DNA from 3 places in the Colwellia sp. MB02u-14 genome. Region 1 is predicted to be linked to each of the others. Evidence: predicted binding sites of a transcription regulator. Region 1 holds the regulator's gene; each other region holds the start of a gene.
The links. The regulator MetJ, encoded in region 1, represses methionine synthesis genes. The targets are predictions, from matches to a motif close to TAGACGTCTAGACGTCTA.
Positions count from the first base shown of each region.

Region 1 (6,203 bases):
ATGAAGTTTATAAAATGTACATAAGTATTAGATGAATAGATTAAGCTATATAACGAATATTTAGTTTTATGATGTGCAATAGAAAAGTGCTGAGGGTATGTTTGTTGTGGCTTCTGGCACTTTTTTATATAAGAATAATGTTGGAACAACATGTAAGATTGCCATAATATATATAACTATACTGTATGTAAAAATAATAAAACTTAAAAAATAGCATAAAAAACATAATAAATTTACCTAACGCATAGGACTCATCATGACTGATTTTCGCCAACAAGCACTTGATTACCATCAATTCCCAACGCCAGGGAAAATAAGTGTCGAATTAACTACCGCTGCTGAAACTAGCCTTGATTTAGCGCTCGCATACAGCCCCGGTGTTGCTGAGCCGGTACGTGCAATTGCAGCAAACCCAGATGATGTTTACAAATATACCGGCAAAGGTAATACGGTTGCTGTTATTACTAACGGTACCGCTATTTTAGGTTTAGGTAATTTAGGTGGTATGGCTGCTAAGCCAGTGATGGAAGGTAAAGCGTTATTGTTTAAGCGATTTGCAAACATTAATTCATTCGATATCGAGGTCAAACATAAGACAGTTGAAGAATTTGTTAATACGGTGGCTAATATTGCAGATAGTTTTGGCGGCATTAACTTAGAAGATATTAAAGCGCCAGAGTGTTTTGCTATTGAAAAGGCCCTTATTGAACGTTGTAAAATACCTGTATTTCATGATGATCAACATGGTACCGCTATCGTTACTGCTGCAGGTATGATCAATGCCTTAGAAATTCAAGGTAAACATATTAAAGACGCCAATATAGTGTGTCTTGGGGCAGGTGCTGCAGCAATTGCTTGTATGGAACTCTTAATAAAATGTGGCGCTCAGCGAGAAAAAATCTACATGTTAGATACTAAAGGTGTTATTCATACTCGTCGTGACGATCTTAATGAATACAAGCGTATGTTTGCTAATAATACCGATAAACGTACGCTAGAAGATGTCATCGATGGCGCAGATGTATTTGTCGGTGTTTCTGGGCCAAATTTACTTTCTGTTGAAAATGTAAAAATGATGGCGGCGAATCCGGTGATATTTGCTTGTTCAAACCCCGATCCTGAAATTAAACCAGCATTAGCGCTTGCTGTTCGCGATGATCTTATTATTGCCACTGGACGTTCTGATTACCCTAACCAAGTTAATAATGTTTTATGTTTTCCTTTTATTTTCCGTGGAGCATTAGATGTTCGTGCTAGAAGGATTAACGATGAAATGAAAATTGCTGCTGTTAATGCCATCCGTGAATTAGCAAAAGAACCTGTTTTGCAGGAAGTGCTAGATGCTAGCGGTGAGCAAAGTTTAACTTTTGGTAAGGAATATATCATTCCTAAACCAATGGACCCGCGTTTATGTGGTCGAGTTGCACTTGCTGTTGCCCAAGCTGCGGTTGATTCTGGCGTTGCCGCATTAGCGATGCCTGAAAATTATATGGAATAATCAGCGCAAAGGAGCAATCGTGGTTTATGTGGTCGAGTTGCACTTGCCCAAGCTGTGGTTGATTCTGGCGTTGTCGCATTAGCGATGCCTGAAAATTATATGGAATAATCAGCGCAAAGGAGCAATCGTGGTTTATGTGGTCGAGTTGCACTTGCCCAAGCCGCGGTTGATTCTGGCGTTGCCGCATTAGTGATGCTTGAAAATTATATGGAATAATCAGTAAAATGTAATGCAAATAAACTAAGATGAACACGCGGGAGAGCCATAATGAAAAACGTAACAAAAGCAGTTTTACTTTCTACGCTTGTTTACCCAGGAGTTGGCCAACTAGTTTTTCAGTCCTATCGGCGTGCAATAGCGCTAATTTTAGTATTTTCAATAACGGCTTATGTGTATATTGAAGAGGTGGTCAGTAAATATCAGCCACTTATTGATAGAGTAAAATCAGGTGAAATTGGGCTAAACAGCCAAGTACTTGCAAATGAAATAGCAAAACACCCTATTACTTTTGATCCGTTCTGGGTGAGCACATTAACCTATATACTCGTAATTTGTTGGGGAGTGGGTGTTATCGATGCTTATCGTTTAGGCATAAAAAAAGACGCTAAAGCGTCTTTAAATGAGTGTAAATAATTACTGCTCGTCATCTACTTCAAATTGACTAAAGTCGGTAATCCCCTTTGCTATCAGTGCATCTCGAACACTTTTGGGGAGCATTTCAGTATTGTCTTTTGTCAAATCACCATCATCAGGAAGAGGCTGTCCAGTAAAAGCATGTAAAAAAGCTTCACATAATAATTCACTGTTTGTCGCATGGCGTAAATTATTAACTTGTCGACGTGTGCGTTCGTCAGTTAACACCTTAAGCACACGCAACGGAATTGATACGGTGATTTTTTTAACTTGCTCACTTTTTTTCCCATGTTCGGCGTATGGTTTTATATAATCGCCATTCCACTTTGCCATCTAATTACCTTGTTTAGCTAAATTATTTTTTATAGGTTCGATTTTACTGGTTGTTGGCGTTGAGTCAATAACGAATGTGTAGAAGTTTAGAAGTCTAAAGTTCTTGACCGGCAAAAGTAAAGCGTTTAGAGTTATAGACGTCCAAACATCTATTTGATTTTATTGTCCAATTGGAGCAAAAAATGACAAGCAAAAAACCAGCAACATTGGCGGTTAGAGCGGGTATTAATAGTGATAAACACCATGGTGGCGTTGTACCTGCAATTCATTTATCGAGTACTTACGCTTTAAAAGGCTTTAATGATAAGCGCCAGTTTGATTATTCTAGGACAGGAAATCCAACACGAAGTACATTTGGGCAAGCTATTGCTGATTTAGAGCATGGCGCAGTTGGTATAGTCACTAGTACCGGTATGTCTGCTGTTCATTTAATCTGTCAACTACTGACAACACAAGATACTGTTATTATCCCCCATGACTGTTATGGTGGCAGTTATCGATTATTTACCCATTTAGCAAAACGTGGCCAATTTAATGTTATCGTTGTTGACCAAAACGATGAGGAAGCCTTAGCTCAAGCACTGGCGAAAAAGCCAAGATTAGTTCTGGTTGAATCACCGAGTAACCCATTATTACGTTTGGTTGATATAGAAAAGGTCACTCAGGCGAGTCATAATGTAGGAGCTTTAGTTGCGGTAGATAATACTTTTCTTTCACCTCTTTTGCAGCAGCCGTTATTATTAGGCGCGGATATTGTTTTTCATTCAACAACTAAATATATTAACGGTCATAGTGATGTGGTTGGTGGTGTATTAGTAACAAAAGACCAGGAGCTTGGTGTAGAACTTGCGTGGTGGGCAAATTGTATTGGTATTACGGGCTCACCATTTGACAGCTATCTTGCATTACGCGGCTTAAAAACATTGCCTATTCGCATGAAACAACATCAAGAGAATGCAAATGTTGTGGCAAAATACCTAAAAAATCACTCAGCAATTAATGCCGTGTATTTTCCTGGTTTGAAAGATCATCCAGGACATGAAATTGCTAAGCGGCAACAAAAAGATTTTGGCGCTATGATGAGTTTTGAAATAAAAGGCGGTGTTGAAGCGGTTAAAGTGTTGTTTGATAAGTTAGCACTCTTTACCTTGGCACAATCGTTAGGTGGCGTCGAAAGTTTAATCAGTCATCCATCAACGATGACTCACGCAGGTATGGAGATTGAAGCACAAATTGCTGCAGGTATCACGCAATCCTTAGTCAGAATTTCTGTAGGTATTGAAGATATTACTGATATTATCAGTGATTTGGAACAAGCTTTACTTGCGAGCCAAATTTAAGTTTTTAGGCTATTTTTAGTAGAATAATTAATGAGTGAAAATGACACAGTCAAATACAGTAGAACCGTTATCATCCGGGAATAACCAACTTGCCAAACATGCTATACATGCACATAAATTTGGTGGTAGCAGCTTGGCAACCACACAATGTATTGAGCGTGTGGTTGCTATTATTCGCAAAAATTGTCAGTTAGATGATTTAGTCGTTGTCTCTGCTAATGGTAATACGACGGATGACTTATTCAATATTTATGAACTCGCTGTTGAAAATAGTCAGGATCTTTTAGTTGCCATTGAGGCATTAAAACAGTCACAAAGTGTATTAATTAGTGAACTATTAAATAAGAGTAGAGCCGCATGCTTAATTGAGATTTTGTCTGATGATATAGATCAATTAACCGTTTGGTTAACAGAGCAACCGCGTCAACATCATGCTGATATGCTGGCCTATGGAGAAGTGTGGTCTGCGCGTTTATTATCCGCAGTGCTGAGTGAGCAAGTGTGTCCAAGTTATTCAATTGATGCGCGTGATTTCTTAGTTATTAATAACGATAAAGAGTGTGCAGTTGATAATCAAAGCAGCAAAAAACAATTTCAGGAAATATTACAAAAGGGAAAGTTGGCAGTCATTACTGGCTACATTACTAAAAACTCACGAGGTGAGACCTGTACATTAGGACGTAATGGCAGTGACTATTCAGCAACAATAATCGCATCGCTGTCGGGTGCGTTGAATGTTACGCTCTGGACTGATGTCGATGGTATATACAGTGCTGATCCCCGTGTTGTACCACTTGCTCGTAAATTACACCGTTTACCAAACGGTGTAGCAAAAGAGCTTGGTCGCTTGGGTAACCCCGTTTTACATGCAAAAACTTTACAACCGCTCACGAACCACAGTACGCATTTACATGTAGCAAGCAGTTTTGATCCCGAAATATCTGGTACAGAAATTGGTAAATTTGGTCAAATTGCTAAGCAAGAACTATCAGTGACTTCACTCAATGATTTATTACTGGTTCAATCAACAAGTTTAACTGGTTCATTGGCTGGGCAGGCTAACCATGAGTTTTCTGCTATTTGCAGTGATGTTAAACAAGGTTTTATTGTTATTCACCGAGCACAACAAAAGTTGGTTAGTCAATGGTTAGCCAATCATGATACCGACGTGTCATTCACACCGGTTTCAATTTTAGCTATTGTTGGTCACAGTGTAGTGAACCAAGGTAATATTCAAGCGCGTTTTAAGCGTGCTCTCAAACATTCCAAAGTGCTTTATGTGGTTAACTCGTTAAGTGAACATAGTATTATTGCCGTTCTTCAGCAGAGTTGTACGGGGGAGTTACTCAATAATGTTCATCATGATATGACTAAAGACGCACGTCATATCGGGGTTGTTGTAGCAGGACTTGGTAATATTGGTCAACGGTTTTTGGAGTTATTACCTGGGCAACTCAATCGGATCCCGGCGTTAGAGAACGTACATTTAGTCGGTTTAGTTGCGTCGAATAAAGCACTTCTTAATACCGACGGTATCGATGTTGTTCGAGCGATAAAGCTTTATGAGCGAGATGCTAAAGCTTATGACAATGCATTATTAATGTCATGGTTGACCAATCACCCTTACGATGAATTAATTGTTGTTGATATAACACCCAGTGAACATTTTAGTTATCTATACGGCGATTTTTTTAGAGAGGGAATTCATGTTATTGGCGCAAATAAGTGGGCGGCATCGTCCAGCACCAAACAATATAATACCTTAGTATCGACAGCGGCCAAAAATAAAAGCTTATGGTTAGGTAATACGACCGTAGGTGCAGGTTTACCGATTAATTTTGCGATTAACGATTTACTTAATAGCGGCGATCAAATCATTGAAATATCCGGAATTTTCTCTGGAACACTCTCTTGGTTATTTGAAACCTATGATGGTAGTGTTCCTTTTTCAAGGTTGTTACTAGATGCACTGTCACAAGGTATTACTGAACCTGATCCACGTGAAGATTTATCGGGGCGAGACGTACAACGAAAATTACTAATACTAGCGCGTATGGCTGGTTTTGAATTATCACTTGAAGATATTGATTGTCAGAACTTAGTACCTGAATCACTACAAGGCCTATCAATAAAAGATTTTTTAGCAAAAGCAGCTCAATTAGATACTTATTTTGCTGAACAGTTAGCGCAAGCGTCGGCGAAGCAATCGTGTATTCGTTATATTGCAGAGTTTGCTGTAAATGAACAAGGTAAATCAACAGCTAAGGTTCATTTAGCTGTTTTACCCAATAATGACGCATTTACTCGTTTAACACCGTGCGATAATATATTTTTAATAAAAAGCCTTTGCTATCAAGATAACCCACTCATTATCCAAGGACCTGGTGCAGGACGAGATG
Region 1 covers NZ_JACGUX010000001.1:256,997-263,199, forward strand. Annotated here, with positions in the region: gene H4J52_RS01055 (malic enzyme-like NAD(P)-binding protein) at 257-1,498, shown strand; gene H4J52_RS01060 (hypothetical protein) at 1,766-2,131, shown strand; gene metJ (met regulon transcriptional regulator MetJ) at 2,132-2,464, opposite strand; gene metB (cystathionine gamma-synthase) at 2,647-3,804, shown strand; gene metL (bifunctional aspartate kinase/homoserine dehydrogenase II) at 3,845-6,203, shown strand, end outside.

Region 2 (6,203 bases), on a different contig from region 1:
AGACAAGCGATAAATTGGCATTTAGCCGAAAAATATTAATTTTTACATCACAATATCAAGCCCTTTAAATACGCATAAAAAGGGCTGTTTTTATTCACACGGTTATTTACCCTATTACTTGAATAATCCTAAATTTCTATCTGTAACGGCATCACGCCAACCACCTAGCCATTCTGATTTAGCATCAGTATTTTGATAAGGACATTTTTCTTTCGTTTTACCGGTAAGGCCTGCTTGATAGCCATTAGAATTTGCTCTACCTAGACGATCTCTTTTCTTTCTTTGCATGGTTAACTCTCCGTCATTGCCTTGTTATATATTTTATTACTGTCGAATTAAACAGCACCCGACAATTCAGTTAAGATGAATCAAGAGACTAAATCAAGTTAGGAAAAGGTTAAAAAAGTGCTTAATAATAAATTATTGAGGGATGAAAAAAATTAACTTTTAGATTAAATAAATAAAACAATTTGTTACCGAAAACGTTATTACCTATAAATATTAAAAATTTATTTTTATAAAAAATTATTTTAATGTTCTGGAATACCTAAACCGCTTGAACGTAAAAGAGGTTCTAACATACCTTCAAGACCATTGAGTTTGACTTCATAAATTAATTCCAATTGCTGCCCTAACTTCCCCTCTGGAAAGCCTTTTGATTTAAACCAAACTAAATAAGGCTCTGGCAATTTTAATAAAGGCCTGCCTGTATATTTTCCAAAGGGCATTATTTGATTCACAGCGTCGAGTAAAGCTTGTTGATCTGAAAACATATTTTTCTAACCATTAAATTTTCCAGCGAAGATGATAACCCATAAAGCTTTTGACATCATAAAAGTGTCACACGCTCTATTTATAATCAATACGAAATTATCGACAACTTCACACAAGGAACGGATATGTCCATAGTAAGAAAACGTAGTGCTGCACACAAAGCTTATATTCCTTCAAATGCGCGAGACAACCAATATATTTTAGCTGAATTTGCAGTTACTGATGAATTGATACAGTTAGTTTCTCCAAATATTTCAACTAATAGCGCTCAACCTTACTATAATTTTTATCAAAACTTGTCACAGTTATTATTTACGCTCAGCAATGATTATGAAATAAAAAGTACCTTGTTTATTGCTAACGACAAATTAGTACGTGTTCGCTACAGCCAAGAAATGCATCAATGGCAAACTAATCAGCAAATTTTATTTTATTACGATCCACAAAACCATGAACTACAGAACTCTTTTTTTGATGCCTGTATTCGTGTAAAAAAAATTACGTTGTTATTCTTAGCTTCAGGCGACGATATTCGTTTCAACGCTGCCATATTCCATCAGAAAGTAACAACATTACTTCATAGCTTTTCTGAGCAAATAAATTTACCGAATAAGGCTATTCGCCTGCGTGACCATCAGCATCTCACCTATGATTTATTTGCTAAGAATAAGGGCTGTTTAGGGACACAAGCGCATAAGTTACGCCCCATTTATGACCGTTATAATGCTCATAATGTCGTGATATCACCTGACTGCTCGGCAATCAGTTATGCGGTTATTAACTTAACCATTGATAATCGTTTATTGGGTTTAGTTGATATTGATGCTAATTCTAAAGACCCCTATAATCCACTTTATACCTACTTAACTGATACTTTTTCACTGGTGGCAAAGCGATTTAATTTAAACAACGGCGCCTTAATTGCTAATGGTTTAGTGCCAATTGTTCGTCATAGTTTGCATGAAATAATTTCAAAAATAGGTGAACTACAAATGTTAGGTTATAACCCTAAACAAAGCCCTTGTGGCTTGGTTAGCAAATGGAAGGCGGATGAACTGGTTGATAATGTACAGTTGATTTTTGTTGCTACCACAGAGGATTCACAACATAGCGGATACGGGAGATTTATGAATCAAATAGAGCAAGCCATGCGTTTATTAGCAACAGAGCTTGAAATTCCAATCAATAAAGATGAACTAACCGTAAGGTTTCATCAACATATTGCTTATGACTTTCAAGAATAATGCTTAACGAGCGCCGGTATTAACCGTTGGTTTTTTTTGCAGCTTCCTTTGTAACGTTCTGCGGTGCATTGAAAGCTGACGTGCGGTTGCTGAAACATTACCATTATTAAATTTTAATACCTGTTGAATGTGCTCCCATTCAACTTGCTCAGTTGAAAGCGTTGGCTCATTGTTAATATCTTCCCCTCTATTGAAAGTAGGCATTGAGTGTTTTATAGAAGAATTATTATTTTTAGCTAATGCCGATAACAACGTTTGTGTATCTACCGGTTTAGTGAGGTAATCATCAGCGCCAAGTTTTATTGCGTCAACAGCGGTAGCAATACTCGCAAACCCAGTTAAAAGAATAATGCGACTATGTGGTAGCAATTTTCTCATGGGAGTAATCAAATTCAAGCCACTCTCATGATGAAGCTTCATATCCAGTAATATAAATTCAGGTAACTGACGATGACAAGTCAATAACGCATCATTAATATTATTGGCTAACCAACAGCTATATCCATATTTTTCCATACGCCGTTTAAGCATACTTGCAAAGGCGCTATCGTCTTCAACAATTAATAGTTTCATTCACTTCACTCCTTACATACCATCAGTAATTAAGGGTAATTTTAACGTTACTAAAGCGCCACCATCAAGATGATTGGTTAAGGTTAATCTTCCACCTAATCGCTCTAAACTTGCATGACTCAAAAATACAGCCATACCTAAACCATGCTTGCTATTGACAGGTTTAACGCCTAACTCACTTAACGTTGAGGGAGTAAAACCCCGACCAAAATCACGAATACTTAGCTGCCAGTTTATGTGATCACAGGCACTGGATAGTTCAATTCTATCACTATTATTCATTTTAGTTGCTTGGACGGCATTATTGACTAAATTTAAAATCGCCGGTAATAAAGAGGAATCTGCTAATATTTCTGCGTTTTTACCTAATGGAGACTGATTATTATTAGGTAAAAAATTAGCACTAATCTCTGGGTAATTAAGACTAATATGTTCAGCTACCTGTTTAATAATGTCAGTACAATAAACTACCTTTGATTTTTGCTCTTTTATCTCAAAAACCATTTCACGAAATTCAGCTAAACTTTTACTACAGCGTAATAATTGTAATTGAAGGTCTGCCACCACCGGGTGTTCTGGTAACTCATCACTGAGCTCATCGACCAGTAGCTGTACTGTAGCAATAGGCGTGGCGAGCTGATGCGTTATTTGTGCTGAAGCAACACCTAATGACATGACTTTTTCTTGCTTTAATTGCTCTTCCCGAAAAGCTGCTATCGCTAATTCTTTTTGGGAAATTCTTCGAGCCATTCGCCCAACAACTGTAGCAACGACAATGCTAGAAAATAGAAAGTTAATCCACATACCAATAAAGTGACTTTCCATATTGCCATGCATAACTGACATGGGTAATAACCAAAGTAAAACACTGTAAGAAGCAATAGCTAGTAACGCAACACCTCCTAACATTAGCGGGGGTAATGTTACAGCTGCAATAGCAATAGGGATAAGCAGTAAAGAGACGAAGGCATTAGTTGCTCCACCACTGTAATAAAGAATGAGTGCTAGAAATAAAATATCAGCACAAACTTGCCCAAGTAAAGCAAACTTATCTGCTTCTTTACCCGAACGATAATATAAATAGCTCGCTAAGGTAAATAAAATTTCGCTTAAAATAACAATGATTAACGGTAACCAAGGAAGCTGATATGCCAAAACTACGTTAACAAAAAATATCAATATAAGCTGAATGATAATGACCACACTGCGCAGTAATAGAACCGTGCGAACTTGATTGAATTTTCGAAAAAATAAAGACATAACGTTTGTTCTAGTTAATAGTATGTGTTGATATTACGCTAATTTTGACCTTTAAAACGGATCAAAAGTAGTTTTTTTAAATTTCAAATAAAAACATATAGACATCTAAACGTCTATTGCTGTACAGTTATTTTAATTACATATATTACGGTTAATTTTAATGTCATCACATGAAGAAAAAATCACACTAGCTGGCGGTTGCTTTTGGTGTATTGAAGGGGCATACAACCAATTAATAGGAATTAAATCTGCAATCTCAGGTTATATGGGGGGGAGTGCCGCACTAGCAACCTATGAAGATGTTTGCTTAGGTCAAACGGGTCATGCCGAAGTTGTGCAACTAACTTTTGATAACAGCGCAATTACGAGTCGTGAAATCTTAGAAGTTTTCTTCACACTGCACGATGCCAGTCAGTTAAATCGTCAAGGCAACGATATAGGTACTCAGTATCGTTCAGGAATTTTTTATCACAATAAAGATCAACAGCAAACTGCTAAAGATATTATTAAAGAAGTCGACGCTAGTAATATGTACAGTTCAGCTGTCGTGACCGAAGTGACCAAAGCATCAGTGTTCTTCTCTGGTGAAGACTTACATCAAGACTATTTTAATAACAATCCTGGTAACCCTTATTGCCAAACGGTTGTTTCGCCAAAATTAGCAAAATTTAGAAAAACCTTTGTAGGTAAACTAAAACCTACAGAGACTTAGACTAAATAGATAGCTGATGTAGCTTAAACTTTATATTAAGGCTTCATCAATATTTTTTATCTGGGTATAGGCCACGTTTTAAGTCCCTCCTATAAATAATAAGTGAGACTTTTAATGGTTTACATACCGATGATTAATGACTTAATACATCAAGGTGTATAATTTTATTCAATATTTGTTCGCTAATGGACGCTGTCTGGCAAGGCTTTAACTTGCCAAACAGAAGCGAGGTGTGCTTCTTGGTGGCCTTTATTTAAAACTACAGGAAAGTTTAATGACCAATAAAGTCTTATTCATTTTGGCAGTACTTTGCAGCACTCTAGTTTACCTGATGTTTGATAGTGGTAGCTCAACAAACAGAAATTCGGAAAATCTCCTTGTAAGTAATGAAACAAAAGTAACCAATGATTTAAGCACTTCTAAATTAAATCGCCATGCTATTCAGACCAAAAACACAACGAACACTTTAAGCCTATCAAAATTAGGAACATGTCATTCTGCACTTTATGTATCTGATGTAATGAGTAACCGCACCCAATATAACAATCAATCACTAATTAACTTATTAAATTTTTATAAAAAAAGCGGCTTTAACAACCAAGAAATACGGAATATTTTAATCGATTCAAAACTCTATGATCGCACTGAAGTAGAAACTGCATCCATTTTATTCGAACCACCAATTTATATATCTGAAAAAGTAAACAAAGAACAGTTACTGTACAATTTTAAACAAATAGATAAATTCAAAGGAGATTACCAATCCATAGCTGATGCAGTAAAGGCGGGCGAGTTGGATGTACATATGAACTTGTCTGCTTTTTATGGTCACCCTAAATCTATAATCGAGTTTTTACTTGAGAAAAAAGGAACTTTACCCGATATTTCAATCTTTCAGAGCTTAGTCGACTCTGGTGTACCTATTAGACCCAACACCATATTAAATGCACTTTCTCCGAACGTTGAAACAAATGTTTTATTGCTTATGATTAAGCACTTACCAGATAGTGAACGTAACCATCATTGGAATGAATTTTTTAATGGTGGGGTTAATTATTCTTATACCAGCTTTGCAGCAAAATACTCAAAACAAGAATCTTTAAAGATTATACTAGAAAAGTCTTTGGGTGATCGTTCAGATGCTATAAATGTCCTACTAAAAGATAAAATGCAATATGACCAAAGACCGAAACCGGTAAATATATTACAATTGGCCGAGGATAGTAATATCTTTAATACTAAATTGGATATGTTACTTGAACATGATATTCCTGTTGACGCAGATATATTGTCATCATACCTGAGCAGTAGAGGTTCTTTAAAAGAAGAACAAAAAATAGCATTAAAACAGAAAGTTACAAATACAACTCTAGAAGCATTTGATAAAATAGACGATGACTTACGCAACGCTGTAATTACTTACGCGGAGCGACTTCAAATAGCACAAAAAGCATGGCCAGAATTCATATTCTCTTATGACCCATCATGTAAGAAAATTCCTAAAAATTCTCATTATCGATTTGATAACTTGTTAGAAAAAAAAATCTTGCTCGATTTAATAGCTATAAAGAAAGCTACAGATACAAAACCTATGATTGAGCGAATGAAACTAATGGGTGATATATATGTTGACTGGTATA
Region 2 covers NZ_JACGUX010000079.1:382,985-389,187, forward strand. Annotated here, with positions in the region: gene ung (uracil-DNA glycosylase) at 1-39, shown strand, start outside; gene rmf (ribosome modulation factor) at 115-288, opposite strand; gene H4J52_RS12050 (DUF3820 family protein) at 531-773, opposite strand; gene H4J52_RS12055 (DUF3083 family protein) at 900-2,018, shown strand; gene H4J52_RS12060 (response regulator transcription factor) at 2,022-2,591, opposite strand; gene H4J52_RS12065 (HAMP domain-containing sensor histidine kinase) at 2,604-3,851, opposite strand; gene msrA (peptide-methionine (S)-S-oxide reductase MsrA) at 4,012-4,563, shown strand; gene H4J52_RS12075 (hypothetical protein) at 4,838-6,203, shown strand, end outside.
Region 2: the regulator MetJ is predicted to act here: its motif matches at 3,950-3,967, upstream of msrA (peptide-methionine (S)-S-oxide reductase MsrA).

Region 3 (6,203 bases), on a different contig from region 1:
TGATGAGTTAAGTTATTTTGTTCATTTACTTTCGTGGGTTGATAACGCCGTTAATTTACAAGAACTCACGAATAAAACGGGTAACTATCGACGTAAGCTAAATTACAGTGAGCAACTAGTAGAACAATTAAGAATGGAGAAACGCCGTCTTCCTACCAGTGATGATGTCATTGAGCTACTTCATGGTATGCGTTTTAATACGCTGCAAGCTAATTTGCTGGCAATGCTTTTAACTGAGCCATCTGAACTTAATGACGCGTTATTACCTTTTGCAAAGCAAAGCTTAACGAAAAGTATGTCAGTCTTATTTGCCAATAGCATAAACAAAGAGTCACTCTCTAGAGAAGAATACTTGTCGCAAGCAAAGTTATTGAATCGCAGTTTATTAACGGGAACTTGGTTTGGTTTATTGTTCGATGAAGATGAACGTAAGGAATATCGAACGCCTTGGTTGGATATTCAACAAGGGATCAGTGAATTACAAACCTTGTGGATTATTCACCAGCAGCTACAAACGTTAGATGAGAAACCCAAAAAACTCGTCTCATGGCAAGGAAGTAAAGTTGAAGGGTTGTTGATAGCGTTAGACAGCTCCAGAAAAATAGCACTAACGATGAAATCTTATTGGTTAGATGAATCGTAATCGTTTTATTGTAATATCGTAAGTGTTGTATAGATTTTCATAACATGTTGTTGAAGATAATAAGTAGGGTGATAATTTCATGAAGTGGGTTGTTAATTTCGGGATGTTGTTAAGTAGTTTCATAACCTTTGTAAGTTGGGGGAGTGTTTATAATCTACCTTCTTCTGATTCCCGGTTGATCGGAGAGCAAGTGATTCACAAAGCAATAAAGGGCGATTACTTTCAAGCGTTAGCTGAAAACTATAATGTTGGCTTTTTCGCATTACTCGCCGCTAACCCTAATGTAGATCCTTTTTTACTTGAACCAGGCAGTGACATCGTCATTCCAAAACAAATGCTTCTACCCTTTGGTAAACGTGAAGGTATTGTGATCAATCTTGCTGAAATGCGGTTGTATTATTACCCTAAGGGAGAAAAATTAGTCTATGTATTTCCTGTTGGTATTGGCCGAGAAGGGCTCGAAACACCCCATTTAACCAGTACTATTGGTGAAAAACGTAAAGACCCTACTTGGCGACCAACACAAGAAATGCGCGCTCGTTACTTTGCAGAGCATGGTAAAGAAATGGTCAAAGAAGTTCCGGCAGGGCCCAATAACCCGTTCGGTAAATATGCACTACGTATTGGCACCAGTGAGTATTTACTTCACGGTACCAATAAACGTTTTGGCATTGGTATGCGTGCAAGTTCTGGCTGTATTCGCCTGTATGACAATGATATTGAATGGTTATATAACAATATTCCTATTGGCACCCTTATTCGTATATTAGAGCAGCCAATTAAAATGTCTTATGAACACGATGGAAAGAAAATAGAACTTCATAGTCCGTTAACCCCTGAGGGGGGGGTAGAAGTTAAATTAGTGATGACAAAAGCAGTAAAACATTTTATAGGTAATAATGTTCAAATGTTAAAAAAAGTGAGTTTACTACTAGCTAATCCAGAAGGTGTCGTCGTTTCATTAAATTGAGCTAAAGAGATATTGTCAATGAGCATAAATCAACTCCATTAGTATGAACCCAAGCTCCATCAGAATGAACTAAAACGCCGTCAGTATGAAGCCAAACGCCGTCAGTATGAAGCCCAATTCCGTCATCCTGAACTTGTTTCAGGATCTCGTCTTTAAAAACTCAAAGAGCAGATACTGAAATAAATTCAGCATGACAGGAATGATACTGAAATAAATTCAGCATGACAGGAATGATACTGAAATAAATTCAGTATGACAGGAATGATACTGAAATAAATTCAGCATGTACCCAAATACCGTGAGTATGAAGTCCAATTCCGTCATCCTGAACTTGTTTCAGGATCTCTTTCTTAACAACGAGAATGATACTGAAATAAATTCAGCATGACGGGAATCATACTGAAATAAACTCACTATGACGAGAATGGATAATTACAAAAGATCTGAGGTTTTTGAATTCAGTATGACAACAAGTTCGTTCCTTTGGGTATTATTGGGGCTGTAATAGGTTCTGTTATGCGGTCAAATGACGGATCGTTAATATGGAAATAAAAAAACGAGACTCATTAAGTCTCGTTGCTGTTTTTATATTATATTCTCTGCATACTAATGAAGAATACGTGCGCGAATTGTGCCGTCAATCTGCTTTAATTCACGTAATGCAAGCACACTATCTTGCGCTTCAATATCAATAACCACATAACCAATTTTATCATCTGTTTGCAAGTACTGAGCAGCAATATTAATATTGTGTTTTGCAAAGGCTTGGTTAATCTGGGTTAAGACACCCGGTTGGTTACGATGAATATGTAATAAACGACTCGTACCCGTATGCTCTGGCAAAGAAACTTCTGGGAAGTTAACCGCTGAAAGTGTTGAACCGTTGTCAGAATACTTAGCCAGTTTACTCGCTACTTCTAAGCCAATATTTGACTGAGCTTCTTTAGTACTACCACCAATGTGCGGTGTTAAAATAACATTGTCAAATTCGCGTAAGGGTGAAATAAACTCTTCATCATTACCTTTGGGTTCAACAGGGAAAACATCGATTGCTGCGCCCGCGACTTTTTTACTTTTAAGCGCTTGTGCTAGAGCATCAATATCAACGACGGTGCCACGAGAAGCATTGATAAAAATAACACCGTCTTTCATGATTGCAAATTCTTTTGCTGCCATCATGTTTTGTGTTTGAACCGTTTCAGGTACGTGTAAACTAACTACATCAGCTTCTTGTAATAAAGCTTTTAAACTCGGTGCTTGGCTCGCATTACCTAAGGTAAGTTTAGTTTCGATATCATAAAAGCGAACACGCATACCCAAGGTTTCAGCTAAAATACCTAACTGTGTACCAATATGTCCGTAACCTATAATACCCAACGTTTTTCCGCGAGCTTCTACAGAGCCTGCCGCAGATTTATGCCAGACACCACGATGTGCTTTAGCACTTTTTTCAGGAATACCACGTAATAATAATAAAGTTTCACCTAATACTAGTTCGGCAACCGAGCGGGTATTTGAAAACGGGGCATTAAATACCGGAATACCGCGCTTTTGAGCCGCTTTAATGTCAACTTGGTTCGTACCAATACAGAAACAACCAATAGCGGCGAGTTTCTTGGCATGGCTTAAAACATGATCGGTTAACTGAGTGCGTGAGCGAATACCAATAAAGTGGACATTAGCAATTTTTTTGATTAAATCTTCTTCAGCAAGCGATGTACTTATACATTCAATATTGCTGTAGCCTTTCATTTTTAACTCTTCAATAGCGCTAGGGTGAACGCCTTCAAGTAATAAAATTTTAATTTTTTCTTTTGCTAATGAATTATTGCTCATTGGTCTAATATCTCATGTAGGACTATAGTGGTCATTGCCTTAACCATCTATAAAGCATTTAGATGGCTAGATTTCTAAATTAGCATATAGTGTATAAACTCTAAAGATTTATTTTATGAGTTTTGCGCCATCTTTAGTGCCTAAAATTAAAACATCAGCGCCACGTAGTGCAAACAAACCATTAGTAACAACCCCTACAATGGCATTAATATCGTTTTCAAGTTTCTTAGGATCAAGTATCTCTAAGTTATGTACATCGAGAATTACACAACCGTTATCGGTAATTACGCCCTGACGGTAAACGGGATCGCCACCTAACTTAACTAATTCACGAGCCACATAGCTTCGTGCCATCGGAATAACTTCTACCGGTAGTGGAAATTTCCCTAGCACTTTTACTTGCTTACTTTCATCGGCAATACAGACAAATGTTTTTGCTACGGCCGCGACAATTTTCTCTCGAGTTAGTGCAGCACCACCACCTTTTATCATCGACAGATATTCAGTAATTTCATCGGCGCCATCAACATAAACATCTATGCTACCCACATCATTCAATTCAAACACTTCGATACCATGAGCTTTCAACTTCTGAGTCGACACTTTAGAGCTAGAAACTGCACCTTCAATGTCGTCTTTGATTGTTGCTAGGGCGTCAATAAAGTGATTAACAGTAGACCCCGTGCCAACGCCAACAATGGTATCGTTTTTAATAAATTCAAGTGCTTTAAGGGCTGCTGCCTTCTTCATTTCATCTTGTGTCATGTGAATCCTAATTAGCGAGGAGAAATTAGGGAGAAGTATATCAGCAGATGATTAAATGTCGAAGTGATAGCTGATTGTAGGGGTGATAATTTTAAGTAGGGGAATATCCCATGTTTCACTGGGAATGTTATCAACTTTTTGACAGTCATGCGCTAAGCCAATAGGTAACGGTTTAGTCTGTTGGTTTTGCTTATATTGTGCATACCAAGTAGCAAGCGTTCTGTCATAAAACCCTCCGCCCATGCCCAGTCTATTGCCGTATCGGTCGAAGGCGACTAATGGCGTAAAAATTATATCCAAGTTCGCAACAGTTATTATATGTCGCACATCAAGTTTAGGTTCTAAAATACCATATTTATTTTTGATAAGAGCAGACGTTTCAGTATAGTGTAAAAAAAGTAAATTCCCTTGACTAAAGGGGTGTATTACGGGTAAATAAACAGCGATGTTATTTTGCCAGCACCAATCAATAAAAGGCTGAGTATTTAACTCGCCATCATTGGCTAAATAAATAGCGATGTGTTTAACGCCTTTAACTACTTTTTCTTTAATGAGTTTTTTCGATAATAAAAGTGATTGTTCTGCTTGCTGGTCAGCGCTTAATAAACTGCGTTGATAGCGAATTTTTTGGCGAAGCACATCTCTTGTTTTCATGATATTTAACCCCTTATAAAATAAGTCTAACGACAACAAGTAAGTTACAGTAAAAATTAGCTATAAAAAAGCCAACAATAGATGTTGGCTTTTCAAAATCACTTTAACGATGACTAACAGTTAATTAAGCGTTAGTCGTTGCCGTTGAACCATTTGCGTTAGTTGCAGATGCTTCTGAATCATCAGGTAAGTTTTCCCAAAATCTAGATTTGAAACCAACCAGTAAAATAATGATACCAATACCAATACTGAATAAGCTCACTTGGAGATAAAGTGAAGGAATTTGTGCAACGTTATTTGGATCATAGTTACCCGCTAACAAACCAGAAATAATATTACCAATTGAATAGGTTAATACAAAAACACCCATCATTTGTCCAGCGAAACGCTTAGGGGATAATTTACTTACGGCACTTAATGCAACAGGGCTCAAGCAAAGCTCACCAACGGTGTGCAAGAAGTAAGTGGCGACTAACCAATAAGGCGCTACTTTCATTCCTGATGCCGCATACTGCGCAGCAAAAAACATCACGATAAAACCACTGGCCATAATGATTAAACCAAAAGCACACTTTATACCGTAAGAAGGGCTGACCATTCTTTTACCTAAGTTAATCCATAGAGCGGCAAAAAAAGGTGAGAGTAAAACGATAAAGAACGAGTTGGTCATTTGGAACCAACCCGTAGGTATTTCAAATGATCCCACTATACGGTCAGTATAATCACGCGCAAATAAGTTGAGTGAAGAACCCGCTTGTTCAAAGCCAGACCAAAAACAAGCTGAGGCAATACAAATAAGTAATAACGCCCAAAGCTTTTTCTTCTCATTGGGTGTAATTGAGCTACCAAAATAAATAACCGCATAATAAATAACAAATATTAAAGAAAATGCTACGGCAACATACTGGGCAACGGTGACAGGTTTAATGGTTAATATGCCCTGAAATACAGCAAAAGTTACCAGAGCAATAACTGCTAGAACGACGCCAATCACTGTCCAGCTTGTTTTTTGTGCTTTAACTGATAACGGGTATACAGGCTTTTCTCCTATACCGTTAAGCTTAGGGGTAGTCATTTTGTATTGAATTAAACCTAATGCCATACCTATAGCCGCGGCGCCAAACGCCCAATGCCAACCGACATTTTCCATTAAGTAGCCACAAACTGCATAGCCAATAACTGAACCTAAATTGATGCCCATATAATAAATGGCATAGCCACTGTCACGACGAACATCTTCATCTGAGTATAATTGACCCACCATAGCGCCAATATTCGGTTTTAATAAACCCGTACCTAAAATGACGACGATTAAACCAATAAAAAAGGTGGTGT
Region 3 covers NZ_JACGUX010000079.1:43,439-49,641, reverse strand. Annotated here, with positions in the region: gene H4J52_RS10550 (CYTH domain-containing protein) at 1-643, shown strand, start outside; gene H4J52_RS10545 (L,D-transpeptidase family protein) at 723-1,613, shown strand; gene serA (phosphoglycerate dehydrogenase) at 2,220-3,449, opposite strand; gene rpiA (ribose-5-phosphate isomerase RpiA) at 3,558-4,214, opposite strand; gene H4J52_RS10530 (5-formyltetrahydrofolate cyclo-ligase) at 4,266-4,868, opposite strand; gene H4J52_RS10525 (peptide MFS transporter) at 4,993-6,203, opposite strand, start outside.
Region 3: the regulator MetJ is predicted to act here: its motif matches at 3,509-3,526, upstream of serA (phosphoglycerate dehydrogenase).